Regions from separate parts of the Bradyrhizobium sp. USDA 3262 genome, predicted to be linked through region 1. Evidence: predicted binding sites of a transcription regulator. Region 1 holds the regulator's gene; each other region holds the start of a gene.
What was found. The regulator PhoB, encoded in region 1, activates phosphate uptake and scavenging genes when phosphate is short. The targets are predictions, from matches to a motif close to TGTCATNNANCTGTCAT.

Region 1 (7,422 bases):
TGCGGGCGGCACGTGGCGGACATTCTATGCTGCGGTCGGTAGGTGTCAATCGCCACGAAGTGGCCTTCCTGCAATGCGAAACGAGCGCAATCCGGAGCATTCCGGTGCGGTGGAAAAGCCTCATCGCAATGCTTAACTGTATCGGAACATGTGGACGCACGGCCGCGGACTCTTGCGCCAGAGTCACGCCATATTGTAGCGTTTGGCCTGTCGGGTACGACATCTCGTGCGGCAGTACTGGACCCTCTAAGTAGCCTTCGTATCGCGCGTAAACGTTCGGGCGCAAGACCGCGCCCGGCGAGGGCTAAGGGATTCTGGCCGCAGGGATATTTGTCCAGATTGGCTCGCAGCGCCGCTCCAATGATTGGCCGGCGCTACGCGAAGGGAAGAATGCGATGACTGTATTGACCTGGTCCGACGATCGCGTCGAGCAGCTGAAGAAACTCTGGGAGTCTGGCCTGTCGGCCAGCCAGATCGCGGCGGAACTTGGCAATGTGACGCGAAACGCCGTGATCGGCAAAGTGCATCGGCTCGGCCTCTCCGGCCGCGCCAAGGCCCCCTCCACGGCCGCGCCGCGGCAGCGCAAGGCCCGCCCCGCCCAGCACATGATGCGGGTGGCGCGCCCGGTGTCCCGCGGCAACACCGCGCTGGCGCACGCCTTCGAGGTCGAGATGGAGCCCGATCCGATCTCCTACGACAATGTGGTGCCGATGAGCCAGCGGCTGTCGCTGCTCGAACTCAACGAGGCCACCTGTCACTGGCCGGTCGGCGATCCCTCAAGCCCGGAATTCTTCTTCTGCGGCGGCAAGGCGCTCGGCGGCCTGCCCTATTGCGCGCATCACTCGCGCGTCGCCTACCAGCCCGCCGCCGATCGCCGCCGGCCGTCGGCGAAACCGCAGATCAAGTGAGCACTCGGGAAACTACGGAAGACCTGAAAAACAAATCCCCGCGAAAGCGGGGATTTTTTTATGGCGCGTGGCCCGTTACATCATCGGCGTCGTCCCGGCGAAAGCCGGGACCCATAACCACTAATGCGTGTTGTTAGAAAGCCGTCTGGCCCCGTGCCGATTACGCCGGCCGCGGCGTATGGGTCCCTGTGTCTTGGAAGTCTGTCAGGATGAGGGTGGGCGGGAAGCCGTTGGGTCCTTGGCGCTTGACGCCGTGAGCCGGCTCGGTCTCCCGCCCGTTCCATCTATCAACCTGAACAGTTGCACGAGGCTGCGCCAACAGACCTCGCATCACAGGGACAGGCACCGTGATCATAGCTCTTCGTTACGTCGGAATCGACATCTCCAAAGACCACCTCGACATCTTTGATGAGGCTGACGGCGTGCCGAGGCGCATTGCCAACGCGCCACAGGCCATCACACAGCAGGTGGCGCGTTGGCAATGCGATGCGCTGGTGGTCTTCGAGGCGACGGGTATCTATGACCTCGCGCTTCGCGAGGCGCTGCGTCAGGCCGGGATCCAGTTCGCACGGATCAACCCGGCCCGTGCCCGCGACTTTGCACGGGCCAGCGGCCTACTCGCCAAGACCGATCCGATCGATGCGCGGATGCTGGCGGCCTTTGCGCGGGCCATGCAACCCGCCCCCGAGCAGGTCGCCGATCCTGCACGGGGCGCCTTGGCGAGGCTTGCAAAACGGCGGGATCAGCTGGTCCTCATGCGCGCCCAGGAGAAGAACCGGCGCAGCGAGGCCGACGATCGCGCCATGGCCGAACGCATCGGCCGCCTCATCGAGGTCCTCGACAGCGAGATCGCCGAGATCGAGGCCGACATCAGCGCATTGATTAAAGCCGAAGCGGAGATCGCGGACGATGCGAAGTTAATGCGTTCGCTGCCCGGCGTGGGTCCCGTGGCCTGCATGCAGCTCATCGCGCAGATGCCGGAACTCGGGCGGGTCGGACCGAAACAACTCGCAGCGCTCGCTGGCCTTGCTCCCTTCAACGTCGACAGCGGCGCCTTCCGCGGCAAGCGCAAGATTGCGGGCGGCCGAAAGCGCGTTCGTGACGCCCTCTATATGGCGGCCCTCAACGCAGTTCGCAGAGCAGATCCGTTCAAGGCCTTCTATGCACGACTGCGACAGGCGGGAAAACCAGCCAAACTCGCCCTCATCGCCGTCGCCAGGAAGCTGCTCACGGTCCTCAATGCCATGATGCGAGACCGAAAGCCGTACCTGCAGACCAAACCAACATAACAGTTGCCGGCTCCCGTGCGCAATTGCGCACTAGGCCGGGACGACACCGTGCTACGGGATATGAATCCCGCAACGGCCATTACGGCTGCGGCTCGGCCTTGGCAAAGCGGTCGTCGAGCGCGTAGCCGGCGCCGCGCACGGTGCGGATCGGATCCTGCTCGCGGCCCGGATTGAGCAGCTTGCGCAGGCGGCCGATATGCACGTCGACGGTGCGTTCATCGATGTAGATGTCGCGGCCCCAGACGCTGTCGAGCAGTTGCTCGCGGCTGAACACGCGGCCGGGATGCTCGAGGAAGAATTCGAGCAGGCGATACTCGGTCGGCCCGAGATCGATCGGGCGGCCCGAGCGCGCCACGCGGCGCTTCTCGCGGTCGAGCTCGATGTCGCCATAGGTCAGCACGGTTGCAAGCCGCTCCGGGCTCGCGCGGCGCAAGAGGCCCTTCACCCGCGCCAGCAGCTCCGGCACCGAGAACGGCTTGACGATGTAATCGTCGGCGCCGGTGGCAAGCCCGCGCACGCGCTCGCTTTCCTCGCCGCGCGCGGTCAGCATGATGATCGGAAGCTGCTTGGTCTCGGGCCGCGCCCGCAGGCGGCGGCACAGCTCGATGCCGGACAGGCCCGGCAGCATCCAGTCGAGGACCACGAGGTCGGGAACGCGCTCCTTCAGCCTCGTGTCGGCATCGTCGCCGCGCCCCACCGTCTCGACATCGTAGCCTTCCGCATCGAGGTTGTAGCGCAACAGCGTCGTCAGCGCTTCCTCGTCTTCGACTACCAGAATGCGTGCGCTCATCGGTTTAAGTTCTTTCTCTGTGGTGATCCGTTGCCCAGACGCAAACCGAAACGCTTACTTCCTTGAGCATAGTCCCCGCGGAAACGAATTGTCGCGAGGATCGTCCAGTTTCACTCTTGCCGGTTTCGCGCTTGCCGATGATGCCTTCAGTTGCCCGGCACCGTGGTGGCAAAAGTGGTCATGTCCCCCTTCGGGCGCTTGTCGGTGATCTGCTGGCCCTCGATCATGTAGAACACGGTCTCTGCGATATTGGTAGCGTGATCGCCGATCCGCTCGATGTTCTTGGCGCAGAACATCAGATGGATGCAGAACGAGATGTTGCGCGGATCTTCCATCATGTAGGTGAGCAGTTCGCGGAACAGCGAGGTGCAGATCGCATCGACCTCCTCGTCGCCCTTCCAGACGTTCATCGCCGCCGGCAGGTCGTGCGCGGCGTAGGCGTCGAGCACCGACTTGACCTGCGACAGCACGAGGTCGGTCATGTGCTCGAGGCCGCGGATCAGCTTCAGCGGCTGGAAATCGCTCTCCAGCGCCGCGACACGCTTGCCCATGTTCTTGGCGAGGTCGCCGATCCGCTCGAGGTCGGTGGCGACGCGCATCGCGCTGACGATCTCGCGCAGGTCGATCGCCATCGGCTGGCGGCGCGCGATCGTCAGCACCGCGCGCTCTTCGATGTTGCGCTGCAGATTGTCGATCTCGATGTCGGCGGCGACCACGCGCTTGCCGAGCGCGACGTCGCGACGGATCAGCGCGTCGACCGACTCGGTAATCATCCGCTCGACCAGGCCGCCCATCTCGGCGACCAGGCGGGTCAACTCCTGCAGGTCGCTGTCGAATGCCTTGGCGGTATGTTCAGAAGCCATCGCTTGTCTCCCTCAAACCATGATCCCGGGGATCATGGTTTCGTGTCCTGAATTTTAGCATGCCCTGATCGGAAAACCGGTTTCCACTTTTCCGGATCATGCGCCGGTCAACCGAACCGGCCGGTGATGTAGTCCTGGGTGCGCCGATCGCTCGGTGAGGTGAAGATCTTGTTGGTGTCGTCGAACTCGATCAGCTCGCCGAGATACATGAAGGCGGTCTTGTCGGAGACGCGCGCCGCCTGCTGCATGTTGTGGGTGACGATCGCGATCGTGTAGTCCTCGGAGAGCTCCTGGATCAGCTCCTCGACCTTGGCGGTCGAGATCGGGTCGAGCGCCGAGCACGGCTCGTCGAACAGGATCACCTCGGGGCGCACCGCCACGGTGCGCGCGATGCACAGGCGCTGCTGCTGGCCGCCGGAGAGCGACAGGCCGGACGCGTTCAGCTTGTCCTTGACCTCGTTCCACAGCGCGCCGCCGCGCAGCGCCTTCTCGACCCGGTCGTCCATCTCGGACTTCGAGATCTTCTCGTAGAGGCGGATGCCGAAGGCGATGTTCTCGTAGATCGTCATCGGGAACGGCGTCGGCTTCTGGAACACCATGCCGACCCGCGCGCGCAGCAAGTTGAGGTCGAGCTTGGGGTCGAGAATGTTGGTCTGGTCCAGCATCAGCTGGCCGACCGCGCGCTGGCCCGGATAGAGGTCATACATCCGGTTGAAGATGCGCAGCAGGGTCGACTTGCCGCAGCCGGACGGGCCGATGAACGCCGTGACGCGGTTGGTGCCGAGCGTCAGGTTGATGTTCTTCAGCGCGTGGTGCTCGCCGTAATAGAAATTGAGATTGCGCACCGTGACTTTCGGCGGCGCTTCAGGCAGCGGAACCTGGGGAACGTGGCCCGCGGCAGTCGTGGAGACGGAAAGCTCGGTCATTTTGCGGCCCTTTCGGCACCAAGGATACGCGCGCCGATATTCAACGCGAGCACGGTGAATGTAATGAGCAGCGCACCGCTCCACGCCAGCTCTTTCCAGTAGGCGTAGGGGCTCTGCACGAAGTTGTTGATGGTCACCGGCAGGTTGGCCATCGTCTTGGTCAGATCCAGGCTGAAGAACTGGTTCGACAGCGCGGTGAACAGCAGCGGCGCGGTCTCGCCGGCGACGCGGGCTGTCGCCAGCAGCACACCGGTGATCAGACCCGATCGCGCCGCACGATAGGCGATCCGCTTGATCACCAGCGAACGCGGCAGGCCGAGCGCGGAGGCGGCCTCGCGCAGCGGATTGGGCACCAAGAGCAGCATGTCCTCGGTGGTGCGCAGCACGACCGGGATCACGATCACCGCGAGCGCAAGACTGCCTGCGATCGCCGAGAAGCCGCGCATCGGCACCACCACCGCACCATAGATGAACAGGCCGATGATGATCGAGGGCGCGCTGAGCAGGATGTCGTTGATGAAGCGGATCACCGAGGTCAGCTTGTCGTGCTTGCCGTATTCGGCGAGGTAGGTGCCGGCGAACAGGCCGAGCGGCGCGCCGATGCCGACGCCGATCACCGTCATGATGAGCGAGCCGACGATGGCGTTGAGCAGGCCGCCTTCGGTCGAGCCGGGCGGCGGCGTGTTCTGGGTGAACAGCTGCACGCTGAGGCCGGCAAGGCCGTTATAGACCAGCGTGATCAGGATCAGCGCCAGCCAGGTGACGCCGAACAGCGCCGCGCCGACACAGAGTGCGCGGATGACGATGTCGCTGCGGCGGCGGGATTTGTAGATCGGGTTCATGGCGTTACTTCCCCGCCTTCTTTTCAAGCCGCATCAGCATCAGCCGCGCGCCGGCGAGCACGAAGAAGGTCAGCACGAACAACAGCAGGCCGAGCAGGATCAGGCCGGACTGGTGCAGGCCGTCGCTCTCGGCGAATTCGCTAGCGATCGCCGCCGAGATCGTGGTGCCCGGCGCGAAGATCGACGACGAGATCCGGAACGAGTTGCCGATGATGAAGGTCACCGCCATGGTCTCGCCGAGAGCGCGGCCGAGCGCCAGCATGATGCCGCCGATCACGCCGACGCGGGTGTAGGGGATCACGACGTTGCGGACGACTTCCCAGGTGGTGCAGCCCATGCCGTAGGCGGCTTCCTTCAGCACCGGCGGCACGGTCTTGAACACGTCGACCGAGATCGCGGTGATGAAGGGCAGCACCATGATCGCAAGGATCAGCGCGGCGTTGAACAGGCTGAGATAGGACGGCGGACCGGCGAACACCGCGCCCAGCACCGGGACGCCTTCGAAGATCCGGATCATGAAGGGCTGGAAGGTGTTGGCCAGGAACGGGCCCAGCACGAAGAAACCCCACATGCCGTAGATGATCGAGGGAATGCCGGCGAGCAGCTCGATGGCGATGCCGATCGGGCGGCGCAGCACTTGCGGGCAGAGCTCGGTGAGGAACACGGCGATGCCGATGCCGACCGGAATGGCGATCATCATCGCGATGACGGAGGTGATCAGCGTGCCGTAGATCGGGCCGAGCGCGCCGAGCACCGGCGGATCGGCCGAGGGCGCCCAGCGCTGCGTCCAGAGGAAGGCGAAGCCGTATTCCTTCATCGCCGGCCAGGCGCCGACGATCAGCGACAGGATGATGCCGCCGAGGATCAACAGAACCGAGATCGCCGAGATGCGGGTGATCCAATAGAAGGTGAGGTCACCGAGCTTGAAGGCGCTGAGGGCCTTGGCGCGATCGTAAGGTCCCGCGGCTTCCATCACATCGCTCTGAACAGCCATGTCTGCCACGCCAATCCCCTCTTTAGTATGCAAAAGCCACGCAAACCGCTACGCCCCGAAGCGATCTTCACTGACGCATTTGGCCGGGCGTCGTCGTTCCAGCCACGCCTCTTGAGGCGCGAACCCCGGCCTCGATCCCGCGCTTGTTGCCGCGGTGATGGAGACCGGGTCTTGGTCGCTCAACCTGTGCCGCGATCGAGTCGGCACAGGTCCTGCCGCAACGTCGGACTTAGCTCTTGATGTCCGAGGACCAGGTCTTCTCGATCAGCTTGACGACCGCGTCCGGCATCGGGATGTAGTCGAGCTCTTCGGCTGCCTTGTCGCCCTTCTCGAAGGCGTACTTGAAGAACTTGAGCGCTTCCTGCGAGGCCGCCTTGTCGGTCGAGTCCTTATGCATCAGGATGAAGGTCGCCGCGGTGATCGGCCAGGAGGCTTCGCCCGGCTGGTCGGTCAGGATCACGTAGTAGCCGGGAGCCTTGGCCCAGTCGGCGTTCGAGGCGGCGGCCTGGAAGGCAGCGATGGTCGGCTGCACGGTCTTGCCGGCCTTGTTGACCAAGCCGGTGTAGGTCAGCTTGTTCTGCTTGGCATAGGCGTATTCGACATAGCCGATCGCGTTCTTGGTCTGGCTGATGTTGCCGGCAACGCCTTCGTTGCCCTTGGCGCCGACGCCAACCGGCCATTCGACCGCGGTGCCGGAACCGACCTTGGACTTCCAGTCGGCGTTCGACTTGGAGAGATAGTCGGTGAAGTTGAAGGTGGTGCCCGAACCGTCCGAACGGCGCACGACGGTGATCGCATCGCCCGGCAGGG
Region 2 (7,422 bases), 4.9 Mb from region 1:
TCAATGCCGGAGGATGTTCCTCCTGCCATGCCGTGCCGAAGCAGGACGACCGCACGAGGCTCGGCGGCGGGCTCGCGATCACCTCGCCGTTCGGCACCTTCTATGCGCCGAACATCTCGCCCGACCCGAACGACGGCATCGGCCGCTGGAGCGAGGCCGATTTCGTCACCGCGGTCATGAAGGGCACCTCGCCATCGGGCACGCACTATTTCCCGGCGTTTCCGTACCCGTCCTATCAGCACGCCAAAGTCAGCGATGTGCGCGACCTGTTCGCCTATCTGAAGACCTTGCCGCCGGTCGCCGGCAAGGTGCGCGACCACGATTTGCCGTTTCCGTTCAACATCAGGCGCAATGTCGGCGTCTGGAAATTGCTGTTCATGAACGGCAAGCCGTTCATCGCGGATGCAAGCCGCTCCGCGCATTGGTATCGCGGCGCCTATCTCGTCAACAGCTTCGGCCATTGCGCCGAGTGCCACAGCCCGCGCAATGTGCTCGGCGGCATCGTCACCGCGCAGCGCTTTGCCGGTGGTCCGAATCCGGAGGGCGAAGGCTGGGTGCCCAACATCACGCCGAGGGGGATCTCGGACTGGAGTGTGAAGGATATCGCCTATTTCCTCGAGAGCGGCCAGACGCCGGACGGTGATAGCGCGGGCGGGTCCATGGTGCGCGTGATCCGCAACACCTCGCAACTCTCGTCGTCCGACCGCGACGCGATCGCCGAATACATCAAGTCGCTGCCGCCGGTCGAGGGACCGCCGAAGCCGGTGAAGAAGGAGAAGGAGAAGGAGTCAGCGGGATGAGTTTTGCTTGAACCGGCTCGCCGCGGTTTCGGTTCACCTCTCCCAAGGGAGAGGTGAACTTTCGACGCCGTTCAAGCTCGACCCAATCTCATCATGCTGTCGTGGGCGCGATCTACTTCGCGCCGAACGCCTTGAAGGTGATGATGGTGAGCGTGTCCTGGATGCCCGGGATCACCTGAACCTTCTCGTTGATGAAATGGCCGATGTCGGTGTCGTGGTCGACGTAGAACTTGACCAGGAGGTCGTAGTTGCCCGCGGTGGAATAGATCTCGGACGCAATCTCGGCCTCCGCCAGCGCGTTGGCTACGGTGTAGGACTGGCCGAGCTTGCATTTGATCTGGACGAAGAAAGGAACCATCAAAGTCGTCTCCGGGGATTTCCGCGACTATAGGCCAAAAACGGGCGGCCAAGGCAAGGGGACAAGAAGGGGCAAGGCAGCGTCAAGGCAAGGCCAACCCGCGGTAAAGTCAGGCGAACTTGCCGTCGATCCGCGGCCGGGCTAGGACAGGCCATGGTCTTGTTCGCGATGGTCGCATTCGTATCAACCGCCGGTGCTGCACGATGACGCCGGTCGCGCTCACCATTGCCGGCTCGGACTCCTCGGGCGGGGCGGGCATCCAGGCCGACCTCAAGAGCTTTGCCGCGCTCGGGGTCTATGGCGCCTCCGCGATCACGGCGCTGACCACGCAGAACACCAAGGGGGTCAGCGGCATCCATCCGGTGCCCGCTTCATTCGTCACCGCCCAGATCGATGCGGTGTTCTCCGACCTCGAGGTCGGCGCGGTCAAGATCGGGATGGTGGCGCAGGCCGAGACGATCGCGGCGATCGCCGATGGGCTGAGGCGCTGGGCGCCGCGCCATGTCGTGCTCGATCCGGTGATGGTCGCAACCTCGGGCGATCGGCTGCTTGCCGCCGAGGCGGTCGATGCGCTGAAGACCCTGCTGTTTCCGCTGGCCTCGCTGATCACGCCGAACCTGCCGGAAGCGACGGCGCTGCTCAACGAGCCGGTCGCCGAGAGCGAAGCCGACGTCGAGCGACAAGGCAAGCGATTGCTGGCGATGGGATGTCGCGCGGTGCTGGTCAAGGGCGGCCACGGCCACGGCGCCGACAGCATCGACTATCTAATCGATGCCGAGCGCAGCATCGCGCTGGCCGCGCCGCGGATTGCGACCGCCAATACGCATGGCACCGGCTGCTCGCTGTCCTCGGCAATCGCAGCAGGGCTCGCGAAGGGCGAGAGCATGGAGACCTCCGTGCGCAACGCCAAGGCCTGGATCACCGAAGCAATCGCCGCTGCCGATCGTTTTGCCGTCGGCCACGGCCACGGGCCGGTGCATCACTTTCACAAGTATTACTGATTGCCGTGACTTGTAGCCCGGATGAAGCGTAGCGAAATCCGGGAACGGATGATCCGCGGAAGCTCCCCGGATTGCGCTGCGCTTCATCCGGGCTACGCACCGCGCGCGTCGTTCCGCCACGATATGCAGGCAACACAACGCCTCTTCCCCACAGCCGCGACCGCCGATGTCGCCAGATTGTCGCACGCTGCTGTTATCCGCAGGGCAGGGGCGTGCTGCTGATTCTCGTTAACTGTTTGTGGGGCCTTGGGTCGCGGGGATCGTCATCGCCTTGTCACAGGAATCTGTTAGGTGCACAGGCATGGGAAGTGACTCCTTGAGTGAAGAAAGTCCCGAGCGGCACTTTCGCACTTTGTTTATCTCCGATGTCCATCTCGGAGCCCGCGGTTCGCAAGCCGACCGCCTGCTGGACTTCCTCCGCTCTCACGATGCCGACACGATCTACCTCGTTGGTGATATCGTCGACGGCTGGGCGCTGAAGTCGAACTGGTACTGGCCGCAGACCCATAACGATTTCGTGCAGAAGATGCTGCGCAAGGCGCGCAAGGGCGCCAAGGTGGTCTACGTCCCGGGCAACCACGACGAGTTCCTGCGCAAATATTACGGCACGCATTTCGGCGGCATCGACGTGGTGGAGAACACCGTTCACACCGGCGCCGACGGCAAGCGCTACCTCGTGATCCACGGCGACATTTTCGATCTCGTGGTGCAGAACGCGCGCTGGCTCGCCCATCTCGGCGACAAGGCCTACGACTTCGCGATCCAGATGAATCGCTTCGTCAACTTCTTCCGCAAGATGTTCGGCGTGCCGTACTGGTCGCTGTCGCAATGGGCCAAGCTGAAGGTCAAGAAGGCGGTGAACTATATTGGCGCGTTCGAGGCGACGCTTGCCGGCGAGGCGCGGCGCCACGGCTGCGACGGCGTGATCTGCGGCCACATCCACTACGCGACGATTCATGACGAGCACGGCATCCGCTACATGAATTGCGGCGACTGGGTTGAGAGTTGCACCGCGCTCGCCGAGCACGAGGACGGCCATTTCGAGATCATCACCTGGACCGACCCGGTGCGCCGGATCGCGCCGGTTCCGCGAGTGACGGCACGCGCTGCATGACGCATATCCTGGTCGCGACCGATGCGTGGCATCCCCAGGTCAACGGGGTTGTCCGCACGCTGACCATGATGGCACAGGCGGCGAAATCGCTCGGCGTCGAGGTGAGCTTCCTGACGCCGGACGAGTTCCGCACCTTCGCGATGCCGAGCTATCGCGATCTCCGGCTGGCGCTGCCCTACCGGGCCAAGGTCGCAAGTCTGATCGAGGCGGCGAGGCCCGACAGCATTCATATCGCGACCGAGGGCCCGATCGGGCTTGCAGTGCGCCGCTATTGCCGCAAGCGCGGCCTGCCGTTCACGACGAGCTTCCATACCCGCTTCCCCGAATACGTCTCGGCGCGGACGCCTGTCCCGGAGGCCTGGGTGTGGCGGGCGCTGCGCTGGTTCCACAGGCCGAGCCGGGCGGTGATGGCGGCGACCCCGGCGCTGGCGGCCGAGTTGCGTCAGCGCGGCTTCCGCAACGTGGTGCTGTGGTCGCGCGGCGTCGATACCGCGCTGTTCCATCCGCGCGACGTCGATCTCTGCCTGCCGCAGCCGGTCTATCTCAGCGTCGGCCGGGTGGCCGTGGAAAAGAATCTGGAGGCCTTCCTCGATCTCGATTTGCCGGGAACCAAGGTCGTGGTCGGCGACGGCCCGGCGCGGGCGGCGCTGGAGCGGAAATATCCGGACGCCGTGTTCCTCGGTGCCCGCCATGGAGAAGAATTGGCTGAGATCTATGCCGCGGCCGATGTGTTCGTTTTCCCGAGCCGGACCGATACGTTCGGTCTGGTGCTGCTTGAAGCGTTGGCGAGCGGCCTGCCGGTTGCCGCTTTTCCGGTCACCGGTCCCCGCGACGTGATCGGCGCGGCGCCGGTCGGTGTGCTTGACGAGGATTTGCGCCATGCCTGCCTGGAAGCGCTCAGCATCTCGCGGCAGGCCTGCGTCGATTTTGCTGCGCTCCACACCTGGCAGGCGTCGGCCCGGGTGTTCATCGACCGTTGCATGAACGTCCGTCCTGCGCCGCCGGATGGCGAGGGGGAGGCGTTCGAATTTGGTGCCGAAGAGCACCATTTCGCCGTCCTGCCGACACCTCAGCCGAACTCACGCTAGTTGGGTCACGCTAAAGCGTCTTGCCCGCCAGCCCGTCGCCGCGATACAAATCGCGAATGACGGACACCGTTCTCAATCCACCCGTCGCTGCCGCGGACATCGATGCCGCCGCAAGGGTGGTCGCGCCGTTCGCGGTGCGCACGCCGCTCCTGACCTTTCCCGTTCTCAACGAACGCGTCGGCAGCCAGGTCTTCCTCAAGCCCGAAATGCTGCAGCGGACCGGATCGTTCAAGTTTCGCGGCGCCTTCAACAAGCTCGCCTCGATCCCGCAGGACAAGCGGAGCGGCGGCGTCGTCGCGTTCTCCTCGGGCAACCACGCCCAGGGCGTCGCCGCGGCGGCCAAGATCCTCAACATGCAGGCGACCATCGTGATGCCTGCGGACTCGCCGATCACCAAGCGCGAGCGCACCAAATCCTATGGCGCCGAAGTCGTGCTCTACGACCGCGATCGCGACGACCGCGAGGCGATCGCCAACGGCATCGCCGGCAAGCGCGGCGCGACCTTGGTGCGCCCCTACGACGATCCCTTCGTGATCGCGGGCCAGGGCACCGCCGGCCGCGAGATCGCCGAGGACATGGCTGCGCTCGGACTGACGCCCGACATCGTGGTCGCGCCGGCTTCAGGCGGCGGATTGATCGCCGGTGTCGCAACGGCGGTGAAGGCGAAATATCCGCAGGCCCAGGTGATCGTCGCCGAGCCCGCTGGCTATGACGATCACGCCCTGTCGCTCAAGGTCGGACATCGCGAGGCGCATCCGGTCGCAGCGCGCACCATCTGCGATGCGCTGATGGCGATGATGCCGGGCGAGCTGACCTTCGCCATCAACAGCAAGCTGCTCGCGAACGGTGTCAACGCCACCGATGACGAAGTCGGCGCCGCCGTTGCCTTTGCCTATCGCGAGCTGAAGCTCGTGGTCGAGCCCGGCGGCGCAGTCGGGCTCGCCGCGCTGCTTGCCGGGCGGATCGATACCAAGGGCAAGAACGTCGTCATCGTGCTCTCGGGCGGCAATGTCGACGCCGACCTGTTCGCGAAACTCGTTGCCTGACACCGGGTTAGGCACAGATGCTGCCGCGGTACATGAGCTGGTTCACGTTGCGCGTGCGGTCCATTGAACATGAATGCTTCGCGCGCCAGTCGTCATGCGCGGGTCAAGCCCGGCAATGACAGGACATGAACAGTCGAGATTACGAGAAGAACGCGATCTTCTCGGCTTGGCTCATGCGGCGGATCGGCGCGAGTGGATCGTTGGCCGCGACGCTTGGCCTTTTCAGAAGACCGCTGGCGATGATCGTCGAGCCGAGTGAGATCTCTGCTGCGGGAGCAGGGGCAGGCTCAACGGCGGGCGGGAGAGGTGGCGGCATCACCAGAGTCTCGGCAATCGCCGCTGCCGCTCGCGGTGGCGGCTCCATCTTGACCTCGACCTTCGGCGCGGGCGCCGGTGCAGGCTCAGGCTGAATGGCCGGCGCAACCATTTCCGGCTCGGCGGCCATCGCCTCGGCGACACGCATCTCCTCGGCGGCGCGCATTTCCTCCGCGATCGCCTCCTCGTCGATCGGATCGGGCGCACCCATCTCCATCGCGATGAGGTCAAGCACCGCCTCGTCATGGGCGTCGGCCGCCGCATCGTCGGTGACGCGGGCGAGTTCTGCGGCCTCGGCTTCGGCCAGCGCCGCTTCAGCCTTGATCCAGGCCTCGCTCGGCTGCGGCATCACGGCCGCAGTGCCGGGCACGGCGGCGGGAATCGCGGCTTCGACGTTCGGCGTCGCAGCGGCCTCCTGAGGTGGCGCTGGCGGCGTAGCGGCCATATCGGGGGCTGCACTTTCGGCCACCGGTGGCGACGCGGGGGCCGCTGCCGGCGGCTCCGCAACCGGCGCCTCGGCCACATCAGGCTCGGCCGCAGGCGTCGCCGCCTTATCCGGATCGAATTCGCTCAGGCGGCGTGCCAGCGCAGCGAAGCCGGCATCCAGCACGGCCTTGGCATCGTCCATCGAGACCTCGGCGGCACCGGCCTCGATCGCGCTGACCTGCGAATCGATGATGTCGCAGATCCGGCCGTCATTGCCGATCTCGCGCAGCCGCCAGGAGATCTCCCTGATCACCCGCACGCCCTTGCGCACCGGCGCGAGGCTCTGCTCGAAGCTGATGCCGTCGAGCGCGGCGATGGCCGAGGCCTGGGCGGCCTCGATTGCGCCGCGCAGGGCGGCCAGCGCCTGCGCCAGCTGCTCGTCCCTGATCGCCGCTGCGGCGGCTTGCCGCTGCGCGCTGAGGCTTTCCTCGATCCGCGCCACGGCATCGAGCACCATGCGGGTATCGGCGTTGCGGTTGCGCTTGGCGTATTCGCCGAGGAACCAGCGGCCCCGCGAAGTCTCCATGAAAGCCGCGCTGATCGCGGCATAGTCCTCCTCGCTCGGCAGGGCCGCGCGGGCGGATATCGGCGACAGGGCGAATGCTTCTTCGGCCATCACAATCTCTCCGCGCAAATCACTGCGCGTTACGCTAACGATCACCACGATATCGCGCGAATCGCAATTGAATTGATGTCTTCCGAATCACAAATCCCCATCGCAGCAAAGGTTGCATCGCGGCGATTCGCGAACCGACTCGCGGCATTCTACGCCACGCTGTTCGGCATGACCGGGGTTCACCTGCCGTTTTTCACGGTGTGGCTGAAGGCGATCGGCATCGACGCCACCTGGATCGGCATCATCACCGCGGTGCCGCCGGTGACGCGCTTCACCGTGCTGCCGCTGGTCACCGCGGCGGCGGAACGGCGCCAGATGCTGCGCGGCGCGATCATCGCCACCGGATTCGCCACGGCGTTCGGCTTTGCCGTGATCGGCACCCAGCACCAGCCGTTCGTGCTGCTGGCGATCTATGCGCTGACCTGCTGCGTCTGGACGCCGATGGTGCCGCTCACCGACGCCTATGCGCTGCGCGGCGTCAGGCAATTCGGCCTCAACTACGGACCGCTGCGGCTCTGGGGCTCGGCCGCCTTCGCGGTCTGCGCGCTGGTGAGCGGCTTCCTGCTCCGCTATGTCGCGGAGGTCGACCTGATCTGGA
Region 3 (7,422 bases), 4.2 Mb from region 1:
GAATGATTTCATAATTGGCGTAGCCGAACTCGTTGCTGCGCGCGCCATAATATTTGTCGCCGAGCTTATAAACGCTGACCTGGATCGCCGTGCCGACCATGTCGGTGACGAGCTTGCCGTTATTGATGTAATAGGGCTTGGTCGCGCCGAGATAGCTGCTGCCCGCGATATCGCCTAGCGCGCTCGGCTGCATTTCGCCCTTGCCGCCGTAGGCGAAGCGGGTCTGAGCCTGGTTGGCGGCGAATTTCGACGTCTCATAGGCCGGGTCGATTGGCGTCAGCGGCTTGGCGGGGTCTGCGCCGCCTGACGCGCCGAAGACCATTCGCATCTTCACGCCGGTCACGTTGTTTTGCAGGTACGGCGATTTTCCGACAAGCAAACCCTTGAGTTCGCTGTCGCCAAGCGCGACCGCGCCCTGCTTCATGAGATCGTCCACGGTCGGCCCGGCCTTGGCCGTCTTCCGCACGTCTTCGCTTGGCGTGTACCAGATCGGCGAACTCCAGGCGCGCTCCTGCTGGGTCGAGGCCACGACGTCCGGCGGGGCGATGCCAAGTTTCGCAGCCTGGATCGTCGTCCACCGCGGCGTCGGGATTTCGAGCACGCGGGCGTAGTAGAATGCGTGCAGGCTCGGATCGAATTCCGGATCGGTCCAGACCGTCTTCAGTTCGACGGCGCCTATTGTGTTGGTGTAGGTTCCCTTGCCGATATTGACCGTGTTGCCAACCGGCGGCACGATGCCGGTGTATTTGTCCGGCTCGCGGTCGCCCGCCCAGGCGACGTCGAAGACTCTCTCGAAGCTCTGGCCACTCTTGGTCCAGCCCTTGACGACTTGGATGCGGTCGAGATTCCCGGAGCTCGGGTCCTTGAGCGCCCAGACGACGAAGGACGGCGGTTTCGCGCCGGCGGGCATCGGTTGCAAGTCGCCGCCCATCGGCACGCCTTGATCATAGGCCGTCGTGACCCAGGCCTGATCCTTCAGCCAGTCCGGCGCGATCTTCAGCCGCTTCTGCTCATCGGTCACGTCCTTCGCGTAATTCCAGCCGCCGAAGAAGCGCACCTTGATGTGCGGGCCACTGACCGCAAAAGTCTCCTTGCGCTTCATGGCGTTGAAGATCGATTCGCGGGTGTTTTCTTCCGCCCAGACGCCCGTCAGGCCGGCCGTAGTGATGTTGCGGACGTCGATGCCAGACAACAACAAACCAGCCATGCGGCGTTCGACCGTGCCGTCGAGACTGCCGAGGGTGCCGAAATAATTGTCATGGCGGTAAGGCGTGGCCGTCGAGTGAGAATCCGACGCCGCGCCGAAGCCGAATTTATAAGGATTGAAACCTTTGGCGTCTTGGAGGGCGATGCCATCCTTCAACGCCTGGCGGGCATAGCTGCCGACAATGTGCGGAATGCGCCCTTCGGGATCGCCGAGCAGAAACGCAAAAATTTCATAGCTGGCGAATTCGTCATTCGGCGAGAGCAATGGATGGGTTTCGGATTGCCCCTTGGTCTGCTTCAGCTCGATCAATGGCTCGTTGCGCATGCGATCTTCGGCATAGGCCCGATCGATCGGGCGACCGTGCAGATCGACCTCGGTTGGATACATGCGCCCGTCCGAAAGATTGGCGTTATGCGAAATCGCCAGCAATTCGTTGCCGGTCTTGCGCTGGCCGTCCATCCATTTCCAAAGGTCTGTCGGGTCGGTCGAGTCAAGCGCGCTGTACGGCGCGGTCGGGATATGTTTGCAATCCTTGAAGAAAATGTTGCGGTGGAGGTTCATGCTGTTGGGCATCGACGTCCACTCGTAGGAGCAAAAGGCCGTAAACTTGCCCGGCTCGTTGGCCTTTTCCGCGAAATCGACGGCTTTTTGCCAGACCGAGTGCGCAATCTCCGGATCCATGAGCGCTTGGTTAGGCGTAGGAAGGCCCACCAAAGTGACCGCGGCGAGGTAAACTCTCTGTTGTTCTTCCGGAGTGTTGCCCTTCAAAATGAATTGCTGCGCCGCGGGGACTTTGCTGATCGGCGACGACGGATCGTTGGCCAGACTGACGATGCCCACATATTCGGAATGATCGGTGACGCCGGCGAAATCCAATGGGGTTTCAATCTTGATGTCATAGCCCAGCGGATGCTTGATCGTTTGGCCCTTGAAATATTTGTAGGAGTCGCCGGGGTCGCCCCGGTTGCCAAACGTCCAGGCGTCGAGCGAATAGCCGGTATGGATGTGGGTTTCGCCGAAATAGGCGTCGCGTTCGGGATTACGCTGCTGAGCCTGCGCGGGCAAAGACACAAAGCCGATTATGCCTGCTGCCAAGATTGACTTCGCGAAATGGCTTTGCCTGGAACGACTTTGTTCAGAAATGAACTTCATCATCGCCTCCCAGCTAAGTCTCGAGTGCTGCAAAGAATATATAGCTCAAATAGAGTCGGCGGTTCGGCGGTGTGGCTGGCCCGTCCCAGAGATCATCTGAACGGGAGAGCCGAACTTCCTTTGACTTAGATCAAAGCAGGTCCGCTGGATGATCGAAGGTGCCAAAATTCTCGAATGACCGCTGCGGGTCAAACGCGCCGCTTGGCCGGTTGAAGCGACCCAAGCTACGTCTCAAACGGTCCGAAAAGCCGCCGAGAAGCAACCGCAACGATGCGATCTGCTTCAGCCCCTATCTCTACCGTGCTCGCAACCAGGTCGAGCGGTTCTTCAACAGGATCAAACAATGTCGTCAGGTGGCGACGCGCTATGACAGGCTTGCTGCCAACTACCTTGCTTTCGTTCAACTCGCGTCAATCAGGCGCTGGCTGCGCCTTTATGAGTCCGCGTCCTAGCTCCCGCCGCGCTCCTTGCGCAGCCGCTGCCAGTAATCCAGCCGCTTGCGGATCTCGCGCTCGAAGCCGCGGTCGGGCGGATCATAGAAGGTCTGACGGCCCAGCGCTTCCGGGAAATAGTCCTGGCCGGAGAACGCGTCCGGCATGTCGTGATCATATTGATAGCCGGAGCCGTAGCCCTCCGACTTCATCAGCTTGGTCGGCGAATTCAGGATGTGCTTCGGCGGCAGCAGCGAGCCGCGTTGCTTTGCGGTCTGCATCGCAGCGCCGAACGCAGTATAGACCGCGTTCGATTTCGGCGCGGTGGCGAGATAGACCACGGCCTGCGCGATCGCGAGTTCGCCCTCCGGCGAGCCGAGGAAGTCGTAGGCATCCTTGGCGGCGTTGCAGACCGCCAACGCCTGCGGATCGGCAAGGCCGATATCCTCGACCGCCATGCGCACCACGCGCCGCGCCAGGAACAGCGGATCCTCGCCGGCATCGAACATGCGCGCGAGATAATACAGCGCCGCATCCGGATCGGAGCCGCGCACCGACTTGTGCAGCGCCGAGATCAGATTGTAATGGCCGTCGGCCGATTTGTCGTAGATCGGCGCGCGGCGCTGCAGGATGGCCTGCAACTGCTCGGCGTTGAACACTTCGCCCTTGCGGGCGGCGCGCCAGACCTCTTCCGCCAGTGTCAGGGAGGCGCGGCCATCGCCATCGGCCATCCGCACCAGCACGGCGCGGGCTTCGGCATCGAGCGGCAGCTGCTTGCCCTCGATCTTCTCGGCATTGGCGAACAGTCTCTCGATCGCCGCCGTATCGAGCGAGTGAAACACCAGCACGCGGGCGCGCGACAAAAGCGCCGCGTTGAGCTCGAACGATGGATTCTCCGTGGTGGCGCCGACCAGCACCACCGTGCCGTCCTCCATCACGGGCAGGAAGGAATCCTGCTGCGCGCGGTTGAAACGATGCACCTCGTCGACGAACAGCAGCGTGCCCTTGCCTGTCTCGCGGCGGGCACGCGCAGCATCGAACGCCTTCTTGAGATCGGCGACGCCGGAGAACACCGCGGAGATCTGCTCGAAATGCAGCTCGGTGGCATCGGCCAGAAGCCGCGCCACGGTGGTCTTGCCGGTGCCGGGCGGTCCCCAGAACACCAGCGAGCCAAGCGTGCGCGTCTCCAGCATCCGCGTCAGCGCGCCGTCGGGGCCGAGGATGTGATCCTGGCCGACGACATCGGCCAGCGTGCGCGGACGCAGCCGGTCCGGCAGCGGGTGCGGCGCGTCCTGCTCCATCCCCGCCGCAGCGAAGAGATTGCTGGCTTCCTGCGGTCTCTTTGGGCTCATCCGCCGAGCGTCACGTTGATCTGCTGGCCGCCGCGCACCAGCGTGATGCGCCAGACCCGCGACCCCGTCTTCGAGGCCTTCTCGAGGTCGCTGGTCCGCGCGATCTTCTCGTTGTTGACCGCGAGGATGATGTCGCCCTTCTGGAAGCCGACATTGGCGGCGGTGCCGTCATCGGCGAGCTCGGTCACCACGACGCCCTCGGCGCCGGCGTCGAGATGCAGCTCATCGGCCAGCGCCGGCGAGATGTTGGCGACCCTGGCGCCCTGGAACGGCGAGCGCGCGGTCAGCACGATCTCGTCGCGATTGGTGTCGGGCGCGGTCTCCAGCGGCACGGTGAGCTTCACCGGCTTGCCGGCGCGCTGCACCTCGATCTCCGCGTTGCCGCCGAGCGGACGGGTCGCGAAACGGTAGTCGAACGCGTTGGGATCGTCGATCGGCGTGCCGTCGATCCCGACGATCAGGTCGGAGAGCTTGAGCCCGGCCTTCGCCGCCGGGCTGTTCGGCGCGACATTGGCGACCAGCGCGCCGGACGGCAGCTTCAGTCCCAGCGTCTCCGCGATCTCCGGCGTGACCGCCTGCAGCCGCGCGCCGAGCCACGGCCGCTTCACCGCCTTGCCGCCGCTCTTGGCGGAGGCCACCACCACCCGCACCATGTTGGCGGGAATCGCAAAGCCGATGCCCTGCGAGCCGCCGGAGCGCGAGAAGATCGCGGTGTTGATGCCGGCGAGCCGGCCGGTCATGTCGACCAGCGCGCCGCCCGAATTGCCGGGATTGATCGCCGCGTCGGTCTGAATGAAGAATTGATAATCCGTGATCCCGACTTGAGTGCGTGCCAGGGCCGAGATGATGCCGTGCGTCACGGTCTGGCCGACGCCGAACGGATTGCCGATCGCCAGCACGACGTCACCGACCTGCAGCTGGTCGGAATTGGCGAAGTCGAGCGTTGCGAATTTTTCCTTGTTGGTGTTCTTCAGCCGCAGCACCGCAAGGTCGGTGCGGCTGTCCTTCAGCACGATCTCCGCCTCGTATTCGCGCTTGTCGGCGAGCGAGACCTTCACCTGGTCGGCGCCCTCGATCACGTGATTGTTTGTGACCACAAGCCCGGAGCCGTCGACCATCACGCCGGAGCCGAGCGAGCGCTGCATCTGCTCGGGCTGCTGTCCCGGCACGCCGAAGAACCGGCGAAAAATCGGATCGTCCAGGAACGGATTGCGGTTCTGCACGGTCTTGGCGGCGTAGACATTGACCACCGCCGGCTGCACCCGCTGCACGATCGGCGCATAGGACAATTGCAGCTCGGCCTGCGAGGACGGCACGCGGCGCTCCTGGGCCGCGGCAGCGGAAAGATTCCCCATGAAGGCCAACGTGCACAGAGCGGATACGGCAGCAAAACGGACGGGTCGGAGCATTCTCACCTCTCGTGGAAACGCCGGAATATAGGCGTGTTCGCCGGGCAATTGAAGGGCGCCGGGCCGGATAACTGGCCCCCCGCCGGACCGGTGCACAACCCGCGGCCACCGCGTTGAAGCGCGCCGCCAAGCTTCTATGATGGCTGTCATCTCACTGCGCCGCTCCGCTTGTTGCCTGCGGACCACAAGCGGAACTGCGATGCCCGGAAGCAGTGTCGTGCGTCAGTCACGATACGCTCCTAGGACCGTTCGGTGAGTGGGGACTTCAAACACAACAGGGGTGCACAATGGGTGCGACAAAAGTTGGTGCAATCGCCATAGGCCTGGCAGGGGCGCTCGCCGCCTCGCCGGCCTATTCACAATCGGCCGGAGGCGGCAGCGATGCGGAGATCGCGCTGCTGAAGCAGCAGCTGAAGATGCTCGAGCAGAAGCTCGACAGACTGCAGAAGCAGACCAACGCCAATACCGCAAGCGCCGCCAGCGCAAACGCCAATGCGAAGGCGGCGGACGCCAAGGCCGCGCGGGTGGCGAGCGCCAACGCCGCGATCCCCGTGAAGGGCCCGGTCGCGCCGTCCGGCGTCGTGGTGACGATGCCGAACAACCGGCCGACGATCTGCACCGCGGACGAACAGAACTGCGTTGCGATCACGAGCCGCGTGCACTGGGATGTCGGCGGCTACGACTATCGTCCGAACACCGCAGGCACCTCGCCGCAGAAGCTCGACAGCGGCGAGAACGTCCGCCGTGCGCGTATCGGCATCGTCGGCAAATTCTTCGGCGACTGGAATTACTCGCTGATCTACGATTTCGGCGGCTCGTCCGACGGCTTCGGCGGCGCGGCGCCGGGATCGCTGCCCGGCGGCGGCACCTCGGGCATCGAGAATGCGTATCTGAGCTACACCGGCTTCAAGCCGTTCGGCGGCAAGATGGCGATCGAAGGCGGCATCATGGACGTGCCGTGGACGCTCGACGAAGCGACCAGCTCCAACGACATCCTGTTCATGGAGCGCGCCTCGGTCGGCATCATCGCCCAGAACATCGCCGCCGGTGACTTCCGTTCGGCCGCCGGCACCCGCTGGTGGAACGACCAGTTCTGGATCGGCGGCTATGTCACCGGACCGACGTCGGGCGCCATCCACTCCGCGTCCTCGGCCTCGCCGGCCGGCACGTCCGAGCAGTATGGCGGGGTCATCCGCGTCGCCGGCAATCCAATCAGCGGCAAGAACTATTCGGTGCACATCGGCGCCGATGCGGAATGGCTGGTGCAGCCGCCGCGCAACCAGCTGACGCAGGCACAGACGCTCACGCTCAGCGACCGGCCCGAGCTGCGCATCGATCCGACGACGCTGATCTCGACCGGTGCGATCGCCAACGTCTCCGGCGCGCAGGTCTACGGCGTCGAGGCGGCCGCGACCTATGGCCCGTTCATCGCGCAGGGCGAATATTACTGGTTCAATGTCGATCGCTCGGCGAACACCGGATTGCCGCCGTTCGGCGCGCCGAGCCTGAAGTTCGACGGCGGCTACGCGCAGGTCGGCTACGTGCTGACCGGCGAGAACCACGCCTACAATCCGGCGACGGCCTCCTATAGCGGGATCAAGCCGCATGATCCGTTCTCGCTCGCCGGCGGCGGCATTGGCGCCTGGGAAATCGCCGGCCGCGTCAGCACGATGGACCTCAACGATCAGATCGCGCAGGCGGTCGGCATCGCGGGCGGACGGCAGACCGTCTACACCGCCGCACTGAACTGGTACGTCAACAACAACGTCCGCTTCATGCTGAACTACCTGCACGGCGATATCGCCAAACAGGCCTCGGCGACCTCGACTGCGGACGTCGGCTCGAAGTTCGACGCGGTCGCGCTGCGTACG
Region 4 (7,422 bases), 3.0 Mb from region 1:
TGTCATGAAGTAGTCATGCAGATTGAAGGGCTCTTCGCCTTTCGCGGCCTTCATACGCGTTGACGACCCATCCGGCAACAATTGCCAGCTCTGCTCGGTGTCCTTCAGATTCGCGACCATGATCTGTTCGAGAACCTGCTGATGCACCGTGGGATTTTGCAGCGGACAGAGAACCTCGACGCGGCGGTCGAGGTTCCGCGGCATCATGTCAGCGGACGAGATATACACAGCAGCTTTTGTGCTCGGCAGGCCCTGGCCCATGCCGAAGCAATAGATTCGGCCGTGTTCCAGGAACCGGCCGATCACCGATTTGACGCGGATGTTCTCGGACAATCCCGGCAGCCCCGGCCGCAGGCAGCAGATGCCGCGCACCACGAGTTCGACCGAGACGCCGGCCTGCGAGGCCTCGTACAGCGCGTCGATGATATCAGGGTCGACCAGCGCGTTCATCTTCATCCAGACCGCGCCGTGCCGGCCGTGCTTGACGTGGGCGATCTCGCCGTGGATGTGCTCGATGATCCGCTTGCGCAGCGTCAGCGGAGACACCGCCATCTTCTCGATGTCGCTCGGCTCGGCATAGCCGGTGATGTAGTTGAAGACCCGCGCGACGTCGCGGCCGATGATCGGATCCGAGGTGAAGTAGGAGAGGTCGGTGTAGATGCGCGCGGTGACCGGGTGATAGTTGCCGGTGCCGGTGTGCACATAGGTCGTGAGATTGCCGCCCTCGCGGCGCACCACCATCGACAGCTTGGCATGCGTCTTCAATTCGATGAAGCCGTAGACCACCTGCACGCCGGCGCGTTCGAGGTCGCGGGCCCAGCGGATGTTGGCTTCCTCGTCGAAGCGCGCCTTCAGCTCGATCAGCGCGGTCACCGACTTGCCGGCTTCGGCGGCTTCCGCCAGCGCGCGCACGATCGGCGAATTGTTCGAGGTGCGATAGAGCGTCTGCTTGATCGCGACCACGTCGGGATCGCGTGCCGCCTGCTGCAGGAACTGCACCACGACGTCGAAGGATTCGTAGGGGTGATGGACCACGAGGTCCTTCTGGCGGATGGCGGCGAAGATATCGCCGCCATGATCGCGCACCCGCTCGGGATGGCGCGGCACATAGGGCGGGAATTCGAGGTCGGGGCGATTGAGGCGGGTGAGCTGCGACAGCTCGTTCATCGCCAGCACGCCGTCGACCAGGATCACTTCGTCGTCGGCGGCCGACAAGGCGTGCTGCACGAAGATGCGCAGCTCCTCGGGCATCGTGGCCTCGATCTCGAGCCGGATCACCGACCCGCGGCGGCGGCGCTTGAGCGCGGTCTCGAACAGGCGAACGAGGTCTTCGGCCTCTTCCTCGATTTCGAGTTCGGAGTCTCTGATGATGCGGAATGCGCCCTGGCCCTTGACGGTGTAGCCGGGGAACAGGCGGCCGATGAACAGACCGGTAGCCTGCTCGAGCGTGATCAGCCGCGCCGGCGCGCCTTCCTTGGTGGAGGGGATGCGGATGAATCGGTCGATCTTGCCGGGCATGCGGATCAGCGCGTTCATCGCCTTGCCGTCGGCGATCCGCGACAATTGCAGCGCCACCGTGAAGCCGAGATTCGGGATGAACGGAAAGGGATGCGCCGGGTCGATCGCCAGCGGCGTCAGCAGCGGGAAGATGTTGTGGAGGAAGTGATCCTCGATCCAGCTGCGCTCGGACTTGGTGACGTCGCGGCCGTCGACCAGCTGGATGCCGACCTTGGCCAGGATATCCCGCAGGTCGCTCCAGATCGCCTGCTGGTCGGAGGCGAGCTGCGAGACGGTCTTGTTGATCATCACGAGCTGCTCGGCCGGCAGCAGGCCGTCCGGGCTGCGCTCGGTAATGCCCTCGCGGACCTGCGCCTTGATGCCGGCGACACGGACCATGAAGAACTCGTCGAGGTTATTCGCCGAAATCGACAGGAAGCGGACCCGCTCCAGCACGGGATGGCCGAGATTGACCGATTCCTCGAGCACCCGCCGGTTGAAGTGCAGCCAGGAGAGCTCCCGGTTGATGAAGCGCTCGGGGCTGGTCGCGATTGCGGGAATGGCGGGAAATTCCGCCTCTTTTTCTTTGATTTCAGTAGCTTGTGCCGAGTCCATCAAGTGCTGGTCCAATTCAGGGCAGGGGCCGGGGCGGTCTAGCCGAGAGCCGCAGAAACCATGTGATATTGCGATGACGTTTCGATGACATTGATGTTCCGCTTCCCTGCGCCGTCAAGCCGCGGGGATGGATCAGGCATCGCGCAACAGCTCCGCCGCCAGCGCCCGTGTGACGGGACGGCCGAGCCGGAGTGCCTCGGTATCGAGCAACTCGACCGCCTGCCGGACGGCAACGTAGGAACGCTCGATCCGGTTGCTCAGATAGCTGACGAGCGGTTCGTCCACGCTCATCTGGCGGTCGGCGCAGAACTTGACGATCAGGCCGCGGAACAGCTGGTCGTCCGGCGGCAGCAGCGTCACAGTCGGCACCGCGCGGAGCCGCGACCGCAGGTCGCGCAATTCGATCTCGAACGCCGAGGGCGGAACGCGCGCCGTGATCAGCACGTAGGCATCGTCCTGGCGCGCCAGATTCATCAGATGAAACATCGCGCGCTCGTCGAAATCCGCCGGCCTCAAGTCCTCGACGACGAGCGCACCGGTCGCAAGCGCGGTCGGCACCGTGTCGGCGGTCAGCGCATGCGCCGCGGTCGAGCGCGCGCCGGCGCTCTCGGCCCAGATCGCGGCGAGGTGGCTTTTGCCGGCGCCGTCAGGCCCGACCAGCAGCATGATTCGGTTCGGCCAGTCCGGCCAACCGTCGATCAGCGCCAGCGCAGCCTCATTGGCAGGGCCCTCGAGGAAATCGTCGCGGGTCAGCTTCTCCTCGTGCGGCAGCGCCAAGGCCAATTGACGAGGTTGAACGCTACTGGCCACACAAGTCTCCAAACCACCTTATTTTAGCTATGCGCAAACGCGTCGCGTTTGTCGCGGGAAAACCGGCTTCGACTTTTCCGGATCCCGCCTACCGAGCTTCGATCGTGCTCATGTGCCGCACCCACTCCACGAGATAGAGGGACACCGAACCCAAAGTAAAGATCGTGACCAGGCCCATCAGGATCCAGTCGTAAGGATGCGGCTCGAAGCCGAAGCCGAGCGAGGCCAGCACCAGCGCCGCGAACGCGACCTGCGCCACCGTGTTCAGCTTCGACACCATCAGCGGCTTCATCTCGACCGGCTTGTCGAACAACCATGACACAATCACGGCGGAGACGATCATGATGTCGCGCGACACCACGAGGATCACGATCCAGCGCGGCACCGCGCCCCAGATTCCGAGCGCGACATAGATCGACACCAGGAGCGCCTTGTCGGCGAGCGGATCGAGCAGGGCGCCGAGCTCGCTCGTCATGTTGAAGCGCTTGGCGAGGAAACCGTCGACCGCGTCCGAGACGCCGGCGATCACGAAGATCGCGAACGCAATCTCCATCTGGCTGGACACGATGGCCCAGACGATCACCGGCACCAGGATGATGCGGCCGAGGGTGATGATGTTCGGAATGCTCAACTTGGATCGCTTCCCGGCTAGAAGCCTGATTTTACTCGATATCCGGCTCTTTTGCGCAGCCGCCTTGTGTTATCTACATAGTATCGCGGCGGCAGCGCCGCGAGCCATTGCGCGGGGGCGGAATTCCTCGTAACCAGCCCCTGATCATCTGGAATTGGGCATGACCGAGCGCAAAAACGGGCTCACTTACGCGGATTCGGGTGTCGATATCGACGCCGGCAATCGACTGGTCGATCTGATCAAGCCGATGGTGCGGGCCACCGCGCGGCCCGGCGCGGACGCCGAGATCGGCGGTTTCGGCGGGCTGTTCGACCTCAAGGCCGCCGGCTTCAAGGACCCGGTCCTGGTGGCCGCGACCGATGGCGTCGGCACCAAGCTGAAGATCGCGATCGAGACCGGCATTCATGGCGGCATCGGCATCGATCTGGTCGCGATGTCGGTCAACGACCTCGTCGTGCAGGGCGCGGAACCCCTGTTCTTCCTCGACTATTTCGCCTGCGGCAAGCTGCATCCGGAGGCCACCGCGCAGATCGTCGCCGGCATCGCCGAAGGTTGCCGCGAATCCGCCTGCGCGCTGATCGGCGGCGAAACCGCCGAGATGCCCGGCCTCTACAAGGATGGCGATTACGACCTTGGCGGCTTCGCGGTCGGCGCGGCCGAGCGCGGCACCTTGCTGCCAACCGCGGATATCGCGGCGGGCGATGCCGTGATCGGGCTGGCTTCCTCCGGCGTGCACTCCAACGGCTATTCGCTGGTGCGCAAGATCGTCGAGCAGTCCGGCGTTGCCTATGACGCGCCGGCGCCGTTCGCGCCGGTCATGACGCTCGGCGCGGCGCTGCTGACGCCGACCAGGCTCTATGTGAAATCCTGCCTGCGCGCGATCCGTGACACCGGCGCGGTGAAGGGGCTCGCCCACATTACCGGCGGCGGCTTCACCGACAACATTCCGCGCGTGCTGCCGAAGCATCTCGGCGTCGGCATCGATCTGGCGCGGCTGCCGGTGCTGCCGGTGTTCAAATGGCTGGCCGAGCAGGGCGGCATCGCCGAGCTCGAGCTGCTGCGCACCTTCAACTGCGGCATCGGCATGATCGCGATCGTCAAGGCTGATGCGGTCGACGCCGTGACCGAGGCGTTCACCGCCGGCGGCGAGACCGCGACGCTGCTCGGCGAGGTGATCGAGGCCAAAGGCGAGCATCGCGTGGTCTATAACGGTCATCTCGATCTCTCGCGATGAAGCGCCGCGTCGCCATCCTGATCTCCGGCCGCGGCTCCAACATGGCCGCGCTGATCGAGGCTGCGAAGGCTCAGGATTTCCCGGCCGAGATCGTGGCTGTGATCTCGAACCGCGCCGATGCTGCCGGGCTCGAAAAGGCCGCCGCAAGCGGCATTGCGACCATCGTCATCGAGAGCAAGCCGTTCGGCAAGGACCGCGCCGGCTTCGAGGCCGTGCTGCAGCGCGCGCTCGACGACAGGCAGGTCGAACTGATCTGCCTCGGCGGCTTCATGCGGCTGTTCACCGCCGAGTTCGTACGGCACTGGTACGGGCGGATGCTCAACATCCATCCCTCGCTGCTGCCCTGTTTTCCCGGCCTCGATCCGCACGGCCAGGCGTTGCGCGCAGGGGTCAAGCTGTCCGGAGCGACGGTGCATTTCGTGATCCCGGAGACCGACGCCGGACCGATCGTGATGCAGGGCGCGGTCACGGTCGCTGACGACGACACGGCCGAGACGCTCGCCGCGCGCGTGATCACCATCGAGCATCGCATCTATCCGGAGGCGCTGCGGCTTCTGGCGAGCGGCCGGCTCAAGCTCGAAGGCGACCTCTGCAAGACGCTTGGGAGCGCGCCGACGGACAGCACGCTGATCGCGCCCGCGCCTTAGCGCGCGGTAGCACGAGAGGTCCCCCGGGGTGATGCTGCCGGGGGAGGCATCCCGATGAATTCCGCTGGCAGCGGCGTTCAGTGAACCTTGAGGTTCTCGGCCGACGCCTTGCCGCGGTTCTCCACCAGCTCGTACTCGACGGACTGGTTCTCGTTCAATGTGCTGAGGCCCGCGCGCTCGACCGCGGAGATGTGGACGAACACATCCTTGTCGCCGACGGCTGGCTTGATGAACCCGTAACCTTTGGTCGGGTTGAACCATTTGACGGTACCCTTCGGCATCGTCTCTCTCCCAGTTTAGACATAAAAAAGACGCGGCCACGTTTTCCACGTGCCACGCCGCAAGCGGACTTTGCGCTCTCTGTTCACTTCCCGGGTCGTCAGATCCAAAGTCTTCAAGTCCGAAGTTTCGCCTCTCGATCGAAGCCTTGGATGTCAACGTCGCGAAACGCACAGTCGAACGGCCGCAATCCGATTGTGAAGCGATTGCAACACGAAAATTGCGCCTTAGCAAGCGCGGTGGTTTTGCGTGACGCAACCTCAGCCTGTGCCGGTCGAACTCCGGCGCAACGCGTTCGGCCACTGGCCGACTGCCGGTGGAACCTGCCGCGCACCGGGCAGGCGGCGCGCGCTAGCCCCGGTCCACCCGCACCACGCGGCCCTTGTCGATCGCGAGCGCGAGCTGGCCGTGCTTGAGCTTGAGCGCGGCCTCGCCGAACAGTTCGCGGCGCCAGCCGTGCAGGGCGCCGACCTCGGCCTGATCGCTGGCCGCGATCTGCTCGAGATCGTCGACGGTGGCGATCACCTTGCTGGCGACGCCGTGCCGCTCCGAGGTCATGCGCAGCAGCACCTTCAACAGCTCGACGGTCGCCGCGCCGTTGGAATTGTTTCTCGGCTTTTCCAGCTTGGGCAGCGTGGCCTGGTCGCGGGCGAGGCCGCGCTGCACGGCAGCAATGATGTCGGCGCCCCATTTGGAGCGCTCGAATCCTTTCGGCAGCGAGCGCAGATTGCCGAGCTTCTCCAGCGAGGTCGGCGCGTGGGTGGCGATATCGCCGACCGCATCGTCCTTGAGCACGCGCGAGCGCGGCACGTCGCGGCTCTGCGCCTCCTGCTCGCGCCAGGCCGCGACCTCGATCAGCACCGCGAGCTCGCGCGGCTTGCGCACGCGGGTCTTGAGCCGCTCCCAGGCACGTTCGGGATGGAAGTCGTAGGTCTTGGGCGAGGTCAGGACCTCCATCTCCTCGCTGACCCAGTCGCTGCGGTCGCGCTTCTTCAGATCGGCGTCGAGCGCCGCGAACACTTCGCGCAGATGGGTGACGTCGGAGACGGCGTAATGCAGCTGCTCGTCGCTCAGCGGCCGGCGCGACCAGTCGGTGAAGCGGTGGGTCTTGTCGGGGCGGTGGCCGGTGACGCGGTCGACGAGCTGGTCATAGGCGATGCTGTCGCCATAGCCGAGCACCATGGCGGCGACCTGGGTGTCGAAGATCGGATGCGGAATCGTGCCAGAGAGGTGCCAGACGATTTCGATGTCCTGCCGCGCAGCGTGGAATACCTTGAGCACGGCCTCGTTCGACATCAGGTCGAAGAACGGCTTGAGGTCGATGCCGGGTGCCAGCGCGTCGACCACGACGGCTTCTTCCGCGCTCGCCATCTGCACGACGCAGAGCAGCGGATAGTAGGTCGTCTCCCGCAGGAACTCGGTGTCGACAGTGATGACCTTATGTTTGGCGAGCCGGTCGCAGGCGGCGGCGAGGTCGGAGGTCGTGCTAATCAAATCCATGAAGTGTCCATAACGGCTTAACCACACGCGTTCTGCCGAAAGGGCAGCTATGTCAAGGGTCTTGCAGGGATTTTGGCCCTGCGCGGGGTGAGGGACGGGCCATTTTTGAATTGATTGGGCGTGATTCGAGGGTGTTTTCGGCCCGGTCGTGCCGGGAATTCGGCGGTCGTGCGGGCGAAAGGCGGGACCCATAACCGCCGGAATTCGTT

Region 2: ACVWYP_RS32840 (UDP-2,3-diacylglucosamine diphosphatase) is a predicted target of PhoB. The motif match lies at 2,421-2,437, and genes of this name have one in related genera.
Region 3: ACVWYP_RS29620 (OprO/OprP family phosphate-selective porin) is a predicted target of PhoB. The motif match lies at 5,765-5,781, and genes of this name have one in related genera.
Region 4: ACVWYP_RS22995 (RNA degradosome polyphosphate kinase) is a predicted target of PhoB. The motif match lies at 2,186-2,202, and genes of this name have one in related genera.

What each region holds. Positions count from the first base shown of each region.
Region 1 is NZ_JBSSCT010000001.1:2,043,238-2,050,659, reverse strand. Features, by position in the region: gene ACVWYP_RS09445 (GcrA family cell cycle regulator) at 396-908, shown strand; gene ACVWYP_RS09440 (IS110 family RNA-guided transposase) at 1,256-2,197, shown strand; gene phoB (phosphate regulon transcriptional regulator PhoB) at 2,277-2,987, opposite strand; gene phoU (phosphate signaling complex protein PhoU) at 3,134-3,850, opposite strand; gene pstB (phosphate ABC transporter ATP-binding protein PstB) at 3,958-4,776, opposite strand; gene pstA (phosphate ABC transporter permease PstA) at 4,773-5,618, opposite strand; gene pstC (phosphate ABC transporter permease subunit PstC) at 5,623-6,612, opposite strand; gene pstS (phosphate ABC transporter substrate-binding protein PstS) at 6,842-7,422, opposite strand, start outside.
Region 2 is NZ_JBSSCT010000001.1:6,933,156-6,940,577, reverse strand. Features, by position in the region: gene ACVWYP_RS32855 (c-type cytochrome) at 1-800, shown strand, start outside; gene ACVWYP_RS32850 (Lrp/AsnC ligand binding domain-containing protein) at 913-1,158, opposite strand; gene thiD (bifunctional hydroxymethylpyrimidine kinase/phosphomethylpyrimidine kinase) at 1,362-2,159, shown strand; gene ACVWYP_RS32840 (UDP-2,3-diacylglucosamine diphosphatase) at 2,461-3,273, shown strand; gene ACVWYP_RS32835 (glycosyltransferase family 4 protein) at 3,270-4,361, shown strand; gene ACVWYP_RS32830 (threonine/serine dehydratase) at 4,418-5,407, shown strand; gene ACVWYP_RS32825 (hypothetical protein) at 5,547-6,824, opposite strand; gene ACVWYP_RS32820 (MFS transporter) at 6,900-7,422, shown strand, end outside.
Region 3 is NZ_JBSSCT010000001.1:6,282,319-6,289,740, forward strand. Features, by position in the region: gene ACVWYP_RS29600 (DUF3604 domain-containing protein) at 1-2,362, opposite strand, end outside; partial or broken gene ACVWYP_RS29605 (transposase) at 2,608-2,811, shown strand; gene ACVWYP_RS29610 (replication-associated recombination protein A) at 2,808-4,142, opposite strand; gene ACVWYP_RS29615 (DegQ family serine endoprotease) at 4,139-5,497, opposite strand; gene ACVWYP_RS29620 (OprO/OprP family phosphate-selective porin) at 5,839-7,422, shown strand, end outside.
Region 4 is NZ_JBSSCT010000001.1:5,019,552-5,026,973, forward strand. Features, by position in the region: gene ACVWYP_RS22995 (RNA degradosome polyphosphate kinase) at 1-2,112, opposite strand, end outside; gene ACVWYP_RS23000 (P-loop NTPase family protein) at 2,245-2,922, opposite strand; gene ACVWYP_RS23005 (CDP-alcohol phosphatidyltransferase family protein) at 3,011-3,553, opposite strand; gene purM (phosphoribosylformylglycinamidine cyclo-ligase) at 3,714-4,787, shown strand; gene purN (phosphoribosylglycinamide formyltransferase) at 4,784-5,434, shown strand; gene ACVWYP_RS23020 (cold-shock protein) at 5,512-5,715, opposite strand; gene rnd (ribonuclease D) at 6,065-7,213, opposite strand.